Regions from separate parts of the Pantoea sp. NSTU24 genome, predicted to be linked through region 1. Evidence: predicted binding sites of a transcription regulator. Region 1 holds the regulator's gene; each other region holds the start of a gene.
What was found. Region 1 encodes CRP, which controls carbon source genes, mostly activating them, when cyclic AMP is high. Its sites were predicted from a motif close to ATGTGANNNNNNTCACAT; they were not measured.
Positions count from the first base shown of each region.

Region 1 (3,240 bases):
GCTGCGCAGGGCGGGCAGCAGCGGCAGGCGGCGCTGGCGATCGGCCATCAGGTCGCGCTGATAAAGCGGTTTCTGCGTTCGCAGGACCCGGGCAATCCGGTTGAAGTGATACAGGCAGAAATGCCCCACCGGATTGTTGGGATGCTGATGCGCGATTTTCTCCAGCGCGCCGAGCTGTTTGTCCATTGCAAAACGTTCGGGCAGGCGGTGGTAAAGAATATTATCCGCCAGCACCCACAGCCGGGCCGAGATGGTTTTGGCATTCCAGCGGATCACCGCTTCGGCATGGCTCTGCTCGACCAGCTTCTGCACCTCTTCCGGCCGATGCAGGCTGACCGAGATATGCTCCTGCAGATCCAGCGCCACCTGAAAGGCGCGCGTCAGCCGCTTGTGGCTGTGGTCGCGGCTGGCCGACAGCATGTGCATCTGCTGATAACAGGTGTTGATCAGATCGACCACCTTCTGCTGGCGAGCCAGCAACGGCGGCAGGGCCTTTTCCGGGTCGGTCAGCTGCGTCAGCAGGGTATATTTGGCGTCGCAGTAGTTAGCCAGCTCGCGGTAGATCAGACTCAGGCTCTCGCGCATCGGCTGCTCTTTCCACAGCCAGAACCAGAACCAGTTAAACAGCCCGTACCAGAGCGTACCGCCAATATAGAGCAGCGGCGGAACATAGATCGGCATGCGACCGACCAGGCTCAGGGTAAAGATAGCGGCGATAAGGGTGCCGGGCAGCAGACGACCATGCAGCGGGCTGATCTCGCCGGTTACGCCGAGCAGCAGGGGCATGATCAACAGGATCAGCGGCAGCGGCACCGTCTGCAGAGTGAGCCACTGGATCAGGAAGCTACCGAGGGCAAACAGGCTGCCACCCACGATCAGGCGTTTGAAGAAGCGTTTATGCGGTGTATCCAGACCAGCGATGTTGCAGCAGGCAGGCACCAGCGAGAAGAGCAGGCCTTTTTGCAGGTCGCCAGTCAGCCAGCCCAGCGCGACCGGCAGGCAGAGCACCAGCGTCTGCCGCAAGGCGTAGTTCACTTCAGGATGGTAAATTATTCGACGCCACATCGGCTCAGCACAAACAATAACGGCGTGATGTTGCCATCACGCCGTGGGTGACAGGAATTAGCGGGTGCCGTAAACGACGATGGTTTTGCCGTGTGCAGAGATCAGATTCTGATCTTCCAGCATCTTCAGAATACGGCCCACGGTTTCACGTGAACAACCAACAATCTGGCCAATTTCCTGACGCGTAATTTTAATTTGCATGCCGTCGGGATGCGTCATGGCATCTGGCTGTTTCGCCAGGTTGAGCAGGGTCTGTGCAATGCGTCCGGTGACGTCGAGGAAAGCGAGATTACCCACTTTTTCGGACGTGACCTGCAGGCGACGCGCCATCTGCGACGAGAGTCGCATCAGGATGTCAGGGTTAACCTGAATCAGCTGACGGAATTTCTTGTAGGAAATCTCTGCCACTTCACACGCACTTTTCGCACGTACCCAGGCGCTGCGCTCCTGGCCTTCTTCGAACAGGCCAAGCTCACCAATAAAATCACCCTGATTCAGGTAGGAAAGAATCATCTCTTTGCCTTCTTCATCTTTAATCAGAACCGCGACGGAACCTTTCACGATGTAGTAAAGCGTTTCTGCTTTTTCACCTTGATGAATCAGCGTACTTTTGGATGGATACTTGTGAATATGGCAATGGGACAGGAACCATTCGAGTGTAGGGTCTGTTTGCGGTTTGCCGAGAACCATTCGCTATTATCCTCTGTTGTAATCGTGCCCAAAATACAGGGGGCAGTTTTCCCTGTCAGGCGGTGAAAGCTTCAAGCGTTTTCCCTTTCAGGAAATTATTCGGGCCGCATCAGGCGCAGTGCGCATCATTCTTCCCGGCTTCGTCATCGGGTGACGAAAACTATTTTCAGCACTGTTTGTAGCACAGCTTTAGCCGACTGTCTTCTGTTGTCTCGCTTCAGCTACAGGCGGATTTCTCCGGATTGCTGTTTACCAGGGGAAAGCGTACTCTGGCGACAAAACAGCGTATTCCGGAGTAAAAATCATGCAGGCAAGAGTGAAATGGGTAGAAGGACTGACATTCCTTGGAGAATCCTCATCCGGCCATCAGATCCTGATGGATGGCAATTCGGGGGATAAAGCGCCCAGTCCAATGGAGATGGTGCTGATGGCGGCGGGTGGGTGCAGCGCGATCGACGTAGTCTCAATTCTGCAAAAAGGCCGCAACGATGTGGCTGATTGCGAAGTAAAATTGACCTCAGAACGTCGTGAAGAGGCACCGCGAATCTTTACGCACATCAACCTGCATTTTATCGTTAGTGGCAAATCGCTCCAGGATAAAGCGGTCTCACGCGCGGTGGATCTTTCGGCGGAAAAATATTGCTCGGTCGCCATCATGCTGGGTAAAGGCGTGACAATGACGCACAGCTACGAAGTCATTGAGTTATAATAGCCGCAGGTTTTTTAACGTGAGTGGCCGTCCGTTATAAGACCTGACCCGGGCAGGGAATCCGCGTTGAGATTGTGCCTGCGCAGGAAATGGGGTCAGATCGGAACGTCGCCTGAGCCCATTGCTGGCCGCGCGATTGCGCATCTCATCCCTGATGTGCGCCCGTAGCCGGGCCAACGCATTGCGGTGTTCAAAAACGCGCCCGGCGTTTTGGTCCTGGGCGCGGGACGCTTTCCTCTTCTGCCCCGGTTCCCTGTGTGTTGAGCTAATGCACTGTCCGATCCTGTGTGCCCAGGTTTTGTCTGTAGCGACATTCCTGAAACCTGCGCATTCATTCCCTCACTCTATCCGTTTACCTTCCATCAGCCGCTTCACCAGCGGGCCCATAATCAGCTCCATCGCCAGGCCCATTTTGCCGCCGGGCACGACCAGCGTATTGATGTGCGAGATAAAAGAGCCCTGCAGCATCGCCAGCAGATAGGGGAAGTCGATATCTTCCAGCGCCTGAAAATGAATCACCACAAAACTCTCATCCAGTGACGGGATGGCGCGAGCGGCAAACGGGTTTGAGGTGTCCACGGTCGGGACGCGCTGAAAGTTGATATGGGTTCGTGAGAACTGTGGCGTGATGAAGTTGATGTAATCTTCCATCGACCGGACGACGGAATCCATCACCGCTTCACGGGAGTGACCACGCTCGCTGGTATCGCGTACCAGCTTCTGGATCCACTCAAGGTTAACAATCGGGACCACGCCCACCAGCAGATCGACCTGCT
Region 1 covers NZ_JBKIWZ010000001.1:2,896,141-2,899,380, reverse strand. The annotation lists gene ACLHDD_RS13910 (YccS/YhfK family putative transporter) at 1-1,065, opposite strand, end outside; gene crp (cAMP-activated global transcriptional regulator CRP) at 1,123-1,755, opposite strand; gene ACLHDD_RS13900 (OsmC family protein) at 2,060-2,464, shown strand; gene ACLHDD_RS13895 (phosphoribulokinase) at 2,804-3,240, opposite strand, start outside.

Region 2 (3,240 bases), 170 kb from region 1:
GGCCTGATGGGTCTGGCGATGGATTTTCAGGGCAAAACCGCCTGGCTGGAAGATCCCGGGTTCTGGCGGGCACGCGGCGCGGTGGAAGCACTGCGGGTCAGGCCGGTTGGGGTGCCAGTCGATGAGGAGGGGATGCAGGTCGACGTCGGGATGACGCGTGCCCCGGATGCCGTTTTTACGCTGGTGACGCCGGGCCAGCAGGCGCCGCTGGGTATGACGATGAGCCTGGCGCGCCGCCATGCTCTGCTTGACTGGGCCAGCCGCGAACAGCGATGGATTATTGAAGATGACTATCTGGGTGAGCTTCAGCCTGGTCATCGCGCCGCGCCTGCGCTGGCCGCCCTCGACCGTGAAGGGCGGGTTTTGCACATCGGCACATTCAGCAAGACGCTGACGCCGCAGCTGCGGCTCGGTTTTATCGTGGTACCGCCGGCACTGACCGCCCGGTTCGGTGAGGTGTGTGCGTTACTCGCGCCAGCATCGGCAGGATTGCTGCACAATGCGGTAGCGGCGTTTCTGCAGGAAGGTCACTTCATGCGGCACCTGTGGCGGATGAAGCGTGTATATCACGATCGGCTGGAAAAGATGGTTGCCGCGCTGGAGCCCTATTTTCCGGACCTGCAGCGTGCAGGGCTGGCGGTGATGGTTCGCCTGCCCGCCGGTTCCCCGGATCAGCTTATTGCGCAGCAGGCGGCAGAGTGGGGGATGGCGCCCTCGCCGCTGTCAGTCTGGTATCAGGATGCGGCTCAGCACTGTGCAGGGCTGTCACTGGGCGCGGCCCATCTGCCGCGTGAAGGCTATGCCCGCAGCGCCGGACAGTTAAAAGCGCGGGTGGACGCACATTGTGCCATCAGGCCCTGAACCAGCGACGCCAGACAAAACGGATCACAAAAAATTCCAGTGCGCCAAGTACCAAAAACCAGACGCAAAACACCACCGTGTAGAGCTGATTCAGATCCTGCAGATGAAATATCTGCAACAGATGCTGTGCCACCGCCAGGCTGAAAGCGGGTGCAGGCAGCAGCAATGCTGAAAGAAAGCCCAGTAGCAAAATGCCACCTGGCACGATCAACGTTTCAAAAGGGTTATTCATAACCGGTTTCCCCTGTTTATCAGCCCGGCATTTTCCGGCAATTGGCCGCACGGTTCAATGGCGGCGTAGCGGATCAGGGCACACAGGGGTCAGAACCGGCAGCGAAAGGACCAGAAAAGGCTTTACTGCCATCAACTTAGCGCCATATATAGCGAATGATAAGAGTTATAGCCTTTGCTATACTTAAATCCATGATTTTACTGTCTTTTTATCTTCCGGTTTGCATGGTAGACTGCGCCCACTTTTTTATAACTGAACACTTTGTGTGGTGAATTCAGCGTGAATTGCCGCTTTTTTGCCCCAGGTGAATAAATCATGACTTTTATTGCTACTCTGATTCTTGCGCTTGGCATGTCGATGGACGCGTTTGCTGCTGCTCTGGGCAAAGGCGCGACCCTGCATCGTCCCGGTTTTAAGGAAGCACTGCGAACCGGTCTGATTTTTGGCTCTATTGAAGCGCTGACCCCGTTGATTGGCTGGGCTCTTGGGCTGGCCGCCAGCCGCTACATTATGGCGTGGGATCACTGGGTAGCGTTTAGTCTGCTGGCGTTTCTGGGTGGCCGCATGATGATGGAAGGCTTGCGTCAGACCGCCGTTGCAGAGCCCTGTGAAGCGCCGCAGAGCCATGGCTTTATGGTGCTGGCGACTACCGCCGTGGCGACCAGCCTGGATGCCCTCGCCGTCGGCGTCGGCCTGGCGTTCTTACAGGTGAATATCGTGACCACCGCACTGACTATCGGCGCCGCGACCACCGTGATGGCAACGACCGGGGTGCTGGTCGGACGCTTCATTGGTCCGGTTCTGGGCAAATGGGCGGAAGTGTTGGGTGGTGTGGTGCTGATTGCGATTGGCTCTACCATCCTGTTAGAGCACCTCGGTTATATAGCTTAGGGCAGCCGACCAGAATCGGCAATTTTGTGATCTGGTTCAAATTTATTTGCTGTTAAAACGTTCAGCAGCTATACTTTTCCAGTATATCTTCAACTAAATTTGAACCAGGTGCTGCATGAAACGCATTTTCAAATACGTGTTCCGCGCTTATGTTGAGACGTTCAGACACGTACCGCCGGGTGCCATGAATTAAACACTCCGCAGAAAACCCTCGATAATCGCGGTCAGGGACAGACCAGTGATTATCACTTTCCGCTTTTGCTCCCTCTGATGTAATCTCGCGCGTCTGGTGCGACGAATCTGCTGTCACTCCTCATGTTATCCGCTTTCGGTCATCTCGCACTTTAAGAGGATAAAACGTTACAACAGACCCTTGCTGTTGGTTTTATAGGTGACCGTACTTTATTAAATGCTGACTACTGCGCTGGCAGCGAGATGGCTTTCTCTTTCTTTACCCGCTAGCGGGCAGCGTTTCAGGAAATTTGCCTTAAAAGAAATGAAAAATTCATCATTTTTCGGACATTAGCATTGCGCTAAACTGAGAGTCTTCTTTTTGCGTAATTAATTTTTATTTTTTGCCGATAAATAAGCTGGAAGTCTGGTTTATAGAAACCTTGTCATTAGATCAATGACTTATAACGGCAGGAAATAAAGATGACGATTACACAGCGATTACTGCTCACCTTTTCGCTCCTTTCGGCAGCACTGGTCACGATGGTCATCGTGGCAGTCGTCGTTACCGGAGGATTCCAGTCCCGCTTTCAGTACGTTCAGGAGAATACCGTTCCCTCATTGCTGGACATCGGCAAAATGGTCGACGGAAGTAACTCACTTATTATCTGGCTTTATCGCCATCAGAGCGCAACAGAGCCGCGGCGCCAGGCTGACGTTGAGAAGCAAATTAACACGACCATCCGAAACATTACTTCTCTGAACGAGTATTACCTGAAACACGACGTTTCTAATGAAAAGGATCGCCAGATGGCGGAGTCCGCGTTCACTACGCTGAAGCGGATTGAATCCACGCTTCCGGCATTCCTGGCTGGCTCACGGGCTCAGAATGATGCCGTAGCGCTGGGCGCACTTCAGGGGAGTGATGGCATTGGTGAAGCTGCGCGTCAGTTAATTGCGGATTATCAGAAGCAACTGAAATTCAATGTAGATATCAGCAACAGTCTGCGTAAAGAAAATGACAGAACCTATAAAACGACAGTATGGAGTCTGATCGGCGGTTCAGCACTGGCTATCATCACGCT
Region 2 covers NZ_JBKIWZ010000001.1:3,063,919-3,067,158, reverse strand. The annotation lists gene ACLHDD_RS14660 (PLP-dependent aminotransferase family protein) at 1-861, shown strand, start outside; gene ACLHDD_RS14655 (DUF1158 domain-containing protein) at 851-1,093, opposite strand; gene mntP (manganese efflux pump MntP) at 1,409-1,984, shown strand; gene azuC (stress response protein AzuC) at 2,100-2,177, shown strand; gene ACLHDD_RS14640 (methyl-accepting chemotaxis protein) at 2,639-3,240, shown strand, end outside.
Region 2: the regulator CRP is predicted to act here: its motif matches at 2,009-2,026, upstream of azuC (stress response protein AzuC).

Region 3 (3,240 bases), 690 kb from region 1:
CCAGCTGGATATGATGACCCGCGAAGTGCTCTATAAAGGTCAGCGCGAACAGCTCACCGCGCGGGAATATGCCCTGCTCTACGCGCTGCTGGAACGGCCTGGCGCGATTCTGTCGCGAGAGCAGCTGGAAAACCGTATCTACGGCTGGGGCGATGAGGTCAGCAGCAACGCCGTGGATGTGCTGATCCACGGCATGCGGCGCAAGCTCGACAACGATGTAATTCGTAACGTGCGTGGGCTGGGCTGGCGGGTGCCGGCAATATGAAACCCTTCACGTTTATGCGCTCATTACGCAATAAATTACTCTCTACGCTGCTGATTATTCATCTGCTGATGATTGGCGGCGTGACATGGTATTTCTTCAGCTGCTACGGCGACATGGTCGGCACCATGAAGGACGATCAGCTGGCGAAAATCGCCGATGCCTGGTCCACCAATAAACAGATGCCCGCCCTGATGCCAATGCTTATCGCGCCGGATAAGGCGAAAAGCGCCTTCGTGGTGCAGCTATGGGACGAAAAGGACCAGCTGCGGGCCAGCTCATGGCCGGAACTGGCGGCGCCGCTGCAAAACCAGCGCGGCTATCGTGATGTCTATGTGGGACACTGCGGCGACTGCGAATGGCGTATTTATACCCGGCCGGGCATGCCTGGCAGTGAAATTAAGACCATTCAGGTCATGCACAATCTCAGCTATATGAAAGCCTCAATGGTCAAGCGGGCGCTGTCGGCGATCGTCCCGATGATCCTGATGATGCCGCTTTCGCTGCTGGTGATCTGGCTGGTGGTCCGGAAGATCACGCGGGATCTGCAGGTCGCGTCGCGGCAGATTGCGGCGCAGGAAACCCATCATCCGCATATCGTCTCACCGGAAGGGTTACCGGATGAGATCCTGCCGCTGGTGGCGGCTTATAACTCGCTGCTGAGCAAGCTGCGTGAGGCCTGGTCATCCCAGCGTCAGTTCCTGGAGGATGCCGCCCATGAGCTGCGTACACCCGTGACCGCCGTAACGCTACAGCTGGAAAACCTGCGCCAGCATATTCAGCCCGGTGAGGCGAGCCGGCAGTTCAGCCAGCTGGAAGCGGGCGTCACGCGCACCCGTCATCTGGTTACACAGTTGCTCAACGTCTCGCGCCAGGATGACCAGAGTGTGGTCGCCAGCGTTGAGCATATTGAACTGGAAGATCTGCTGAAGGAGAGCATCGAGCAGCTGATGGTGGTGGCAGATAAACGCGGCATCGATATCGGCTTTAACGGCACCACGCAGTACCGCCTGCAGGCCAGCCGCTCTGAACTGCGTAGCCTGTTCGACAACCTGATTGGCAACGCCATGCTGCACACGCCGGAAGGCAGCCTGGTAGATGTTCTGCTGCATCGGGTTGCGGGCAGGACAGTGGTCGATATTGTTGATAACGGCACGGGCATGCCGGACGCTTTCATTGACCGCGCATTCGATCGTTTTACCCGTTCGCCCGACGCCAAAGCGCAGGGCAGCGGCCTCGGATTATCGATCGTGCGCAACGTCGCACAGAAATATCAGATGCAGGTCGCCCTTTCCAACTGCCTGACGCCACAGGGTTCCGTTTGTGGTTTGCAGGTTCGCGTCACTCTTCCCTGATCCCGCCCGTTTGATCACGAACCAGACAACGTAAACGGTTGCCTGGTTCCGTTCGATCCTGGTCATTATTGTGAAGCAAATCACAATTTCGCTGAATTGTAATGCAACACTTTTTGACAAACGTGAGCAAAATCTATTTTCTATCGGACTGTTACAGGCACGCTACGCGGGCTGAAAACGGCTGTTTTTGCTGAACCTCTTATTCCCCTCCAGGGGACCGATATCTCTCTGACTGCCTCTGCTGGGTGGCGGTCAAAAGCATGTGGCTGATGATAATGAAATATAAAACGTTGATAGCAGGTGCCGCGCTGGCATGTTCACTGACCGGTGCTGCGCAGGCCGCAGAAAGCGATCCGCAGTATGTTTCAGACTGGTGGCATCAGAGCGTTAACGTGGTAGGCAGTTACCACACCCGCTTCGGACCGCAGTTCAATAACGACGTTTATCTGGAATATGAAGCGTTTGCGAAGAAAGAGTGGTTCGATTTTTACGGCTACCTCGACGTGCCTAACTTCTTTGGCGTGGGCAACAGCAACGCTAACGGCGTGTTCGATCACGGTTCACCGATGTTCATGGAAATTGAGCCGCGCTTTTCCATCGATAAGCTGACCGGCACCAGCCTGGCCTTTGGTCCGTTCAAAGAGTGGTACTTCGCGAACAACTACATCTACGACATGGGCCGTAACAGCGGCAATCGCCAGAATACCTGGTATATGGGTCTGGGCACCGATATCGATACGCATAGCGATGTCGGGCTGTCGCTGAACGTTTATGCGAAATACCAGTGGGAAAACTACGGTGCGGCGAACGAAAACAGCTGGGATGGCTATCGCTTCAAGGTGAAATACTTCGTGCCCATCACCACGCTCTGGGGCGGTAATCTGGGCTATGTCGGCTTCACCAACTTCGACTGGGGTTCCGATCTCCGCGATAAAGCCGGCCCATCACGCACCAGCAACTCCATCGCCTCCAGCCACATTCTGTCACTGGGTTACGATCACTGGCATATCTCTGCGGTGGCACGTTATTTCCACAACGGCGGCCAGTGGGCAGATGGTGAGGACGTGAACTTCGGCACAGGACCATTTGAGTTGAAATCAACCGGCTGGGGTTACTACCTGGTGGCGGGTTATAACTTCTGATAACAACAGGCGGCGCAGCGTGCCGCCTGTTGTGCTGCCGCGCTGGCAGGAAATCAACCTTCCTGGCCAGCGCATCTGTTTACAGACCTTGCAGTTAAGCACGACCCGTTCACGGCAATCACTCCTGCGACTTCTCAACGTTGATACGCCATGGAATGTTGAATTTATCGATAAACATCGCAAAGCCATTTGACCAGAAGGTCTCCTGCCACGGCGTCGTCACCTTGCCGCCTGCTGACAGTTTTTCAAACCAGGCTTTACCCTCTTCGACATCATTGGTGGAAAGGCTGACCGCATAACCGGCATGCTCAGACGCTGGCGGCTTCGCGGTATCGCCATCGCTCAGCATCAGTTCGCCATCACCAATGCGCAGCTGCGCATGCATGATCTTTTCTGGCGGCTGCGGCGCGGCAGACTGGTCACCAACCTGCTCACCCTGATCCGGCATATCGCCGAACGTCATTTTGCCGAGCAGCTCGCC
Region 3 covers NZ_JBKIWZ010000001.1:3,590,104-3,593,343, reverse strand. The annotation lists gene ACLHDD_RS17025 (response regulator) at 1-265, shown strand, start outside; gene ACLHDD_RS17020 (sensor histidine kinase) at 262-1,617, shown strand; gene ACLHDD_RS17015 (nucleoside-specific channel-forming protein Tsx) at 1,893-2,759, shown strand; gene yjdN (VOC family metalloprotein YjdN) at 2,878-3,240, opposite strand, start outside.
Region 3: the regulator CRP is predicted to act here: its motif matches at 1,686-1,703, upstream of ACLHDD_RS17015 (nucleoside-specific channel-forming protein Tsx).

Region 4 (3,240 bases), 660 kb from region 1:
TTGTTGTGTGGATCGCTCTGCGACCATCGCTGTCCCTGGAATAAGCGGGTAGACGGCGTCACTGCCCGGTGTAAGCCAACAGGCAAACGTTTACCTTGCCGCAGATAGTGGCCCGTCAGGCGGGGCCAGATAAAAAAGGCAGGCGATTATCCGGCGTTTAACGGCCCATTTTCAACTGTCAGAGGGAGATTCTTCAGGATCGCGGAGCACGGGCGGACGCAGAGAGGATGGTGGACAACCCGCCACAGCCGGGATTTCAGGGGGATACGGACCGCCGCCGCCGGGGCAGATCCCGACCCGGCGGCCAGAAAGCGCAGTTAGCCCGGCAGTGAAAGCTCGCCGCCCAGGGCGATGGCACGCTGCCATGCTGCACGCTGCTGCACGGTATCCAGCCACTTTTGCGTGGCGGGCATCTGATCGAGTCCGGCGCGCTGCGCCAGTGCCAGGAGCGGAAAGCTCATCTGAATATCCGCAATCGTAAGATGCGGGCCGGCAAACCAGGGCTGCGTCGCCAGATGCTGTTCAATCATTGCCATGTGCGGCTTAAGCTGTTTATCCAGAAACGCCTTCTGCACCCCTTTGCCAAAAGCCGCGCCTACCGGCCGCAGCAGCCAGGGCACCGGCTTTTTTCCCATCTGCCCGAAGATCAGTTTCATCACCAGCAGTGGCATCAGTGACCCTTCGGCATAGTGCAGCCAGTAACGGCATTGCAACCGCGACGCCTCATCATTCGCTTTCAGACGGAACGCCTGGTCATATTTCTCTTCGAGGTATTCGAGAATGGCCCCGGACTCGGCGACCACCTGGTTGCCATCGGTAATGACCGGCGATTTTCCCAGCGGATGCACTTTTTTCAGCGCCGCCGGGGCCAGCATGGTTGGCTCACGCTGATAGCGTTTGATCTGATAAGGCACTTCGAGCTCTTCCAGCAGCCACAGCACCCGATGCGAGCGCGATTTCTCAAGATGGTGAACGGTGATCATCGTGATTCCCTGTGTATTGACCTTCCCTGAGTATAGACGTCACTCACTTTCCGGCTGTCTGTCATCCTGTTCAGGATCGAGCAGTACCGCACCGGAACCCTGCTGGCCCAGCCGGTCACCCGGATTGCGCAGCGGACAGTCGCGCATCGACAGACAGCCGCAGCCGATGCAGCCATCCAGGTCATTGCGCAGTCGGGTCAGGGTTTCAATCCGCTTGTCCAGCTCTTCACGCCAGTGCTGCGTCAGCGCATCCCACTCCGGCGTCGACATGCGTTTGTTCGCCGGGATGTGATCCAGACTCTCGCTGACCGTCGCCAGCGGGATACCGATGCGCTGCGCAATTTTGATAATCGCAACGCGGCGCAGGACGTCACGGCTGTATCGCCGCTGATTGCCGCTGTTACGGGTGCTGAAGATTAATCCTTTCGATTCATAAAAGTGCAGCGCGGAAACCGCGACGCCGCTGCGACGCGCCACTTCGCCCGGTGTTAAAACCGGTTTTGGATAGTTGCGTTCTTTTTTCATCTCAGCCTTTACCTCAAGTTAACTTGAGGAATTATACTTCTTTTCCATTACACCGACTAAACTGCTGTTACCGCTTTATTACACACCAGAAGGATGAGGCCATCATGCAAGAAGAGATCATTCATTCCCTGACGCACTGGATTGATCAGAACCTCGATAAGAGCCTGTCGATCGACGAAGTAGCTGCGAAGTCAGGTTATTCGAAATGGCACCTGCAGCGTATGTTCCGTTCCGTAACGAAACAGACGCTGGGTGGCTATATTCGTGAACGTCGCCTGACGCTGGCCGCAGAAGCCCTGTCGCAGACGCAGCGCCCGGTTTTTGATATCGCAATGCAATATGGTTATGACTCGCAGCAGACTTTCTCCCGGGTGTTTCGCCGTCAGTTTTCGCAGACGCCGACGGCTTACCGTCACACCATGCGTCGTCAGTCCCTTCAGCGTCCTCGCCTGCTGAGCTTTGGCTGCAACGACACGCTGAACAGTTTTACGCAGCGCACCACAGGCGAGTGCTGCCCGGTCCGCTGATTTCCGGATGCGCCTGCCCGGGCGCATCCCTCTGATTTCCCGCTATTTGCTCCGCCTCTGTACATTTCCTGCCCGCGCAATGAGTCAAATTTTGTTCAAAATTTAAAATCGGGTGATATAATGTGATCCAAGTCACACTTTGAACCTGGTTTGACGGCGCAAAAGTCTTCCTGACACGCTTTTCCGCCGCCGGTGATGTCCGCAGATTGTCAGGGATACTTACTGATATTGAGGTCCGGCCGATGGCTACGTTAACCGCCAGTTTTCTTGTTATGCGTTGGGAGTTGCTGAGCGCAGTCATGATGTTTTTTGCCAGCACACTGAAAACTAAACTCCGTCAGGACAGCCGTCATGTGATGGCCTTTATGTGTGGCGGGATTGGTTTAGGCATGACCTGCTGGTTTGTGACCGGACTGATGGGCATTACGCTGAGCATGGACAATGTGCATAACTTCCTGGCCATCTCAAAGCATGCCTTTATTGAGGCAATGAGTCAGGCGCCAGCTGACTGGCCGATGCCCTGATTTCTGCGCATAAAAAACCCCGCGAAGCGGGGTTTTTTATATTGCTGTGTGTGCTTAAATTTTCTTCAACATGGCAGGGATATTCACATCCTGCACTGTCACGCCCGGCCTCTGCGTTCCGCGACGGTCCTGAATCCACATATCTCCCATCATCTGATTTAAACCGCGATCTAATCCGGTCACCAGTCCTGCACCTGGAGTGAAGGTCAGTTCGCCAAAGTAGATCTGTTCGTCGTGGATATACCAGTCCACACGCACATAGTCGAAATCGCTGGCCAGTTTCTTGCTCAGCTCCAGCGCCTGCTCCAGCGAAGGCATGATCGGCGAGACATCCAGACCGGTATCACGAATCTTGTGATACGCCTCGCTGAGGTTGTTCACATAGAAATTCATCGACAGCAGCGGCTGGCAGCGGTTGTAGATCACCTGCAGCACATATTCGAACTTGCCATCACGCTTGTTGAACATGTGAAACTTGTAATCAATTGGCGCGCTTTTGCCATCACCAATGTACTTCTCCACCAGAATGCGTGGCTTGATGTAGCGATAGTGGATCTCACGCGCTTCGTTGGCGAAGTCGGTCTTCAGCCAGCGATAACAGTCATGAATGATCTGCTGCTTGCGCAGGGCATCCGGCTCTTCCAGCAAAATCTCCACCATGTTGGAGGCGTGGTTCGGCTT
Region 4 covers NZ_JBKIWZ010000001.1:3,553,437-3,556,676, reverse strand. The annotation lists gene ACLHDD_RS16870 (glutathione S-transferase family protein) at 318-983, opposite strand; gene soxR (redox-sensitive transcriptional activator SoxR) at 1,023-1,508, opposite strand; gene soxS (superoxide response transcriptional regulator SoxS) at 1,610-2,035, shown strand; gene ACLHDD_RS16855 (YjcB family protein) at 2,278-2,559, shown strand; gene ACLHDD_RS16850 (ATP-grasp fold amidoligase family protein) at 2,614-3,240, opposite strand, start outside.
Region 4: the regulator CRP is predicted to act here: its motif matches at 2,156-2,173, upstream of ACLHDD_RS16855 (YjcB family protein).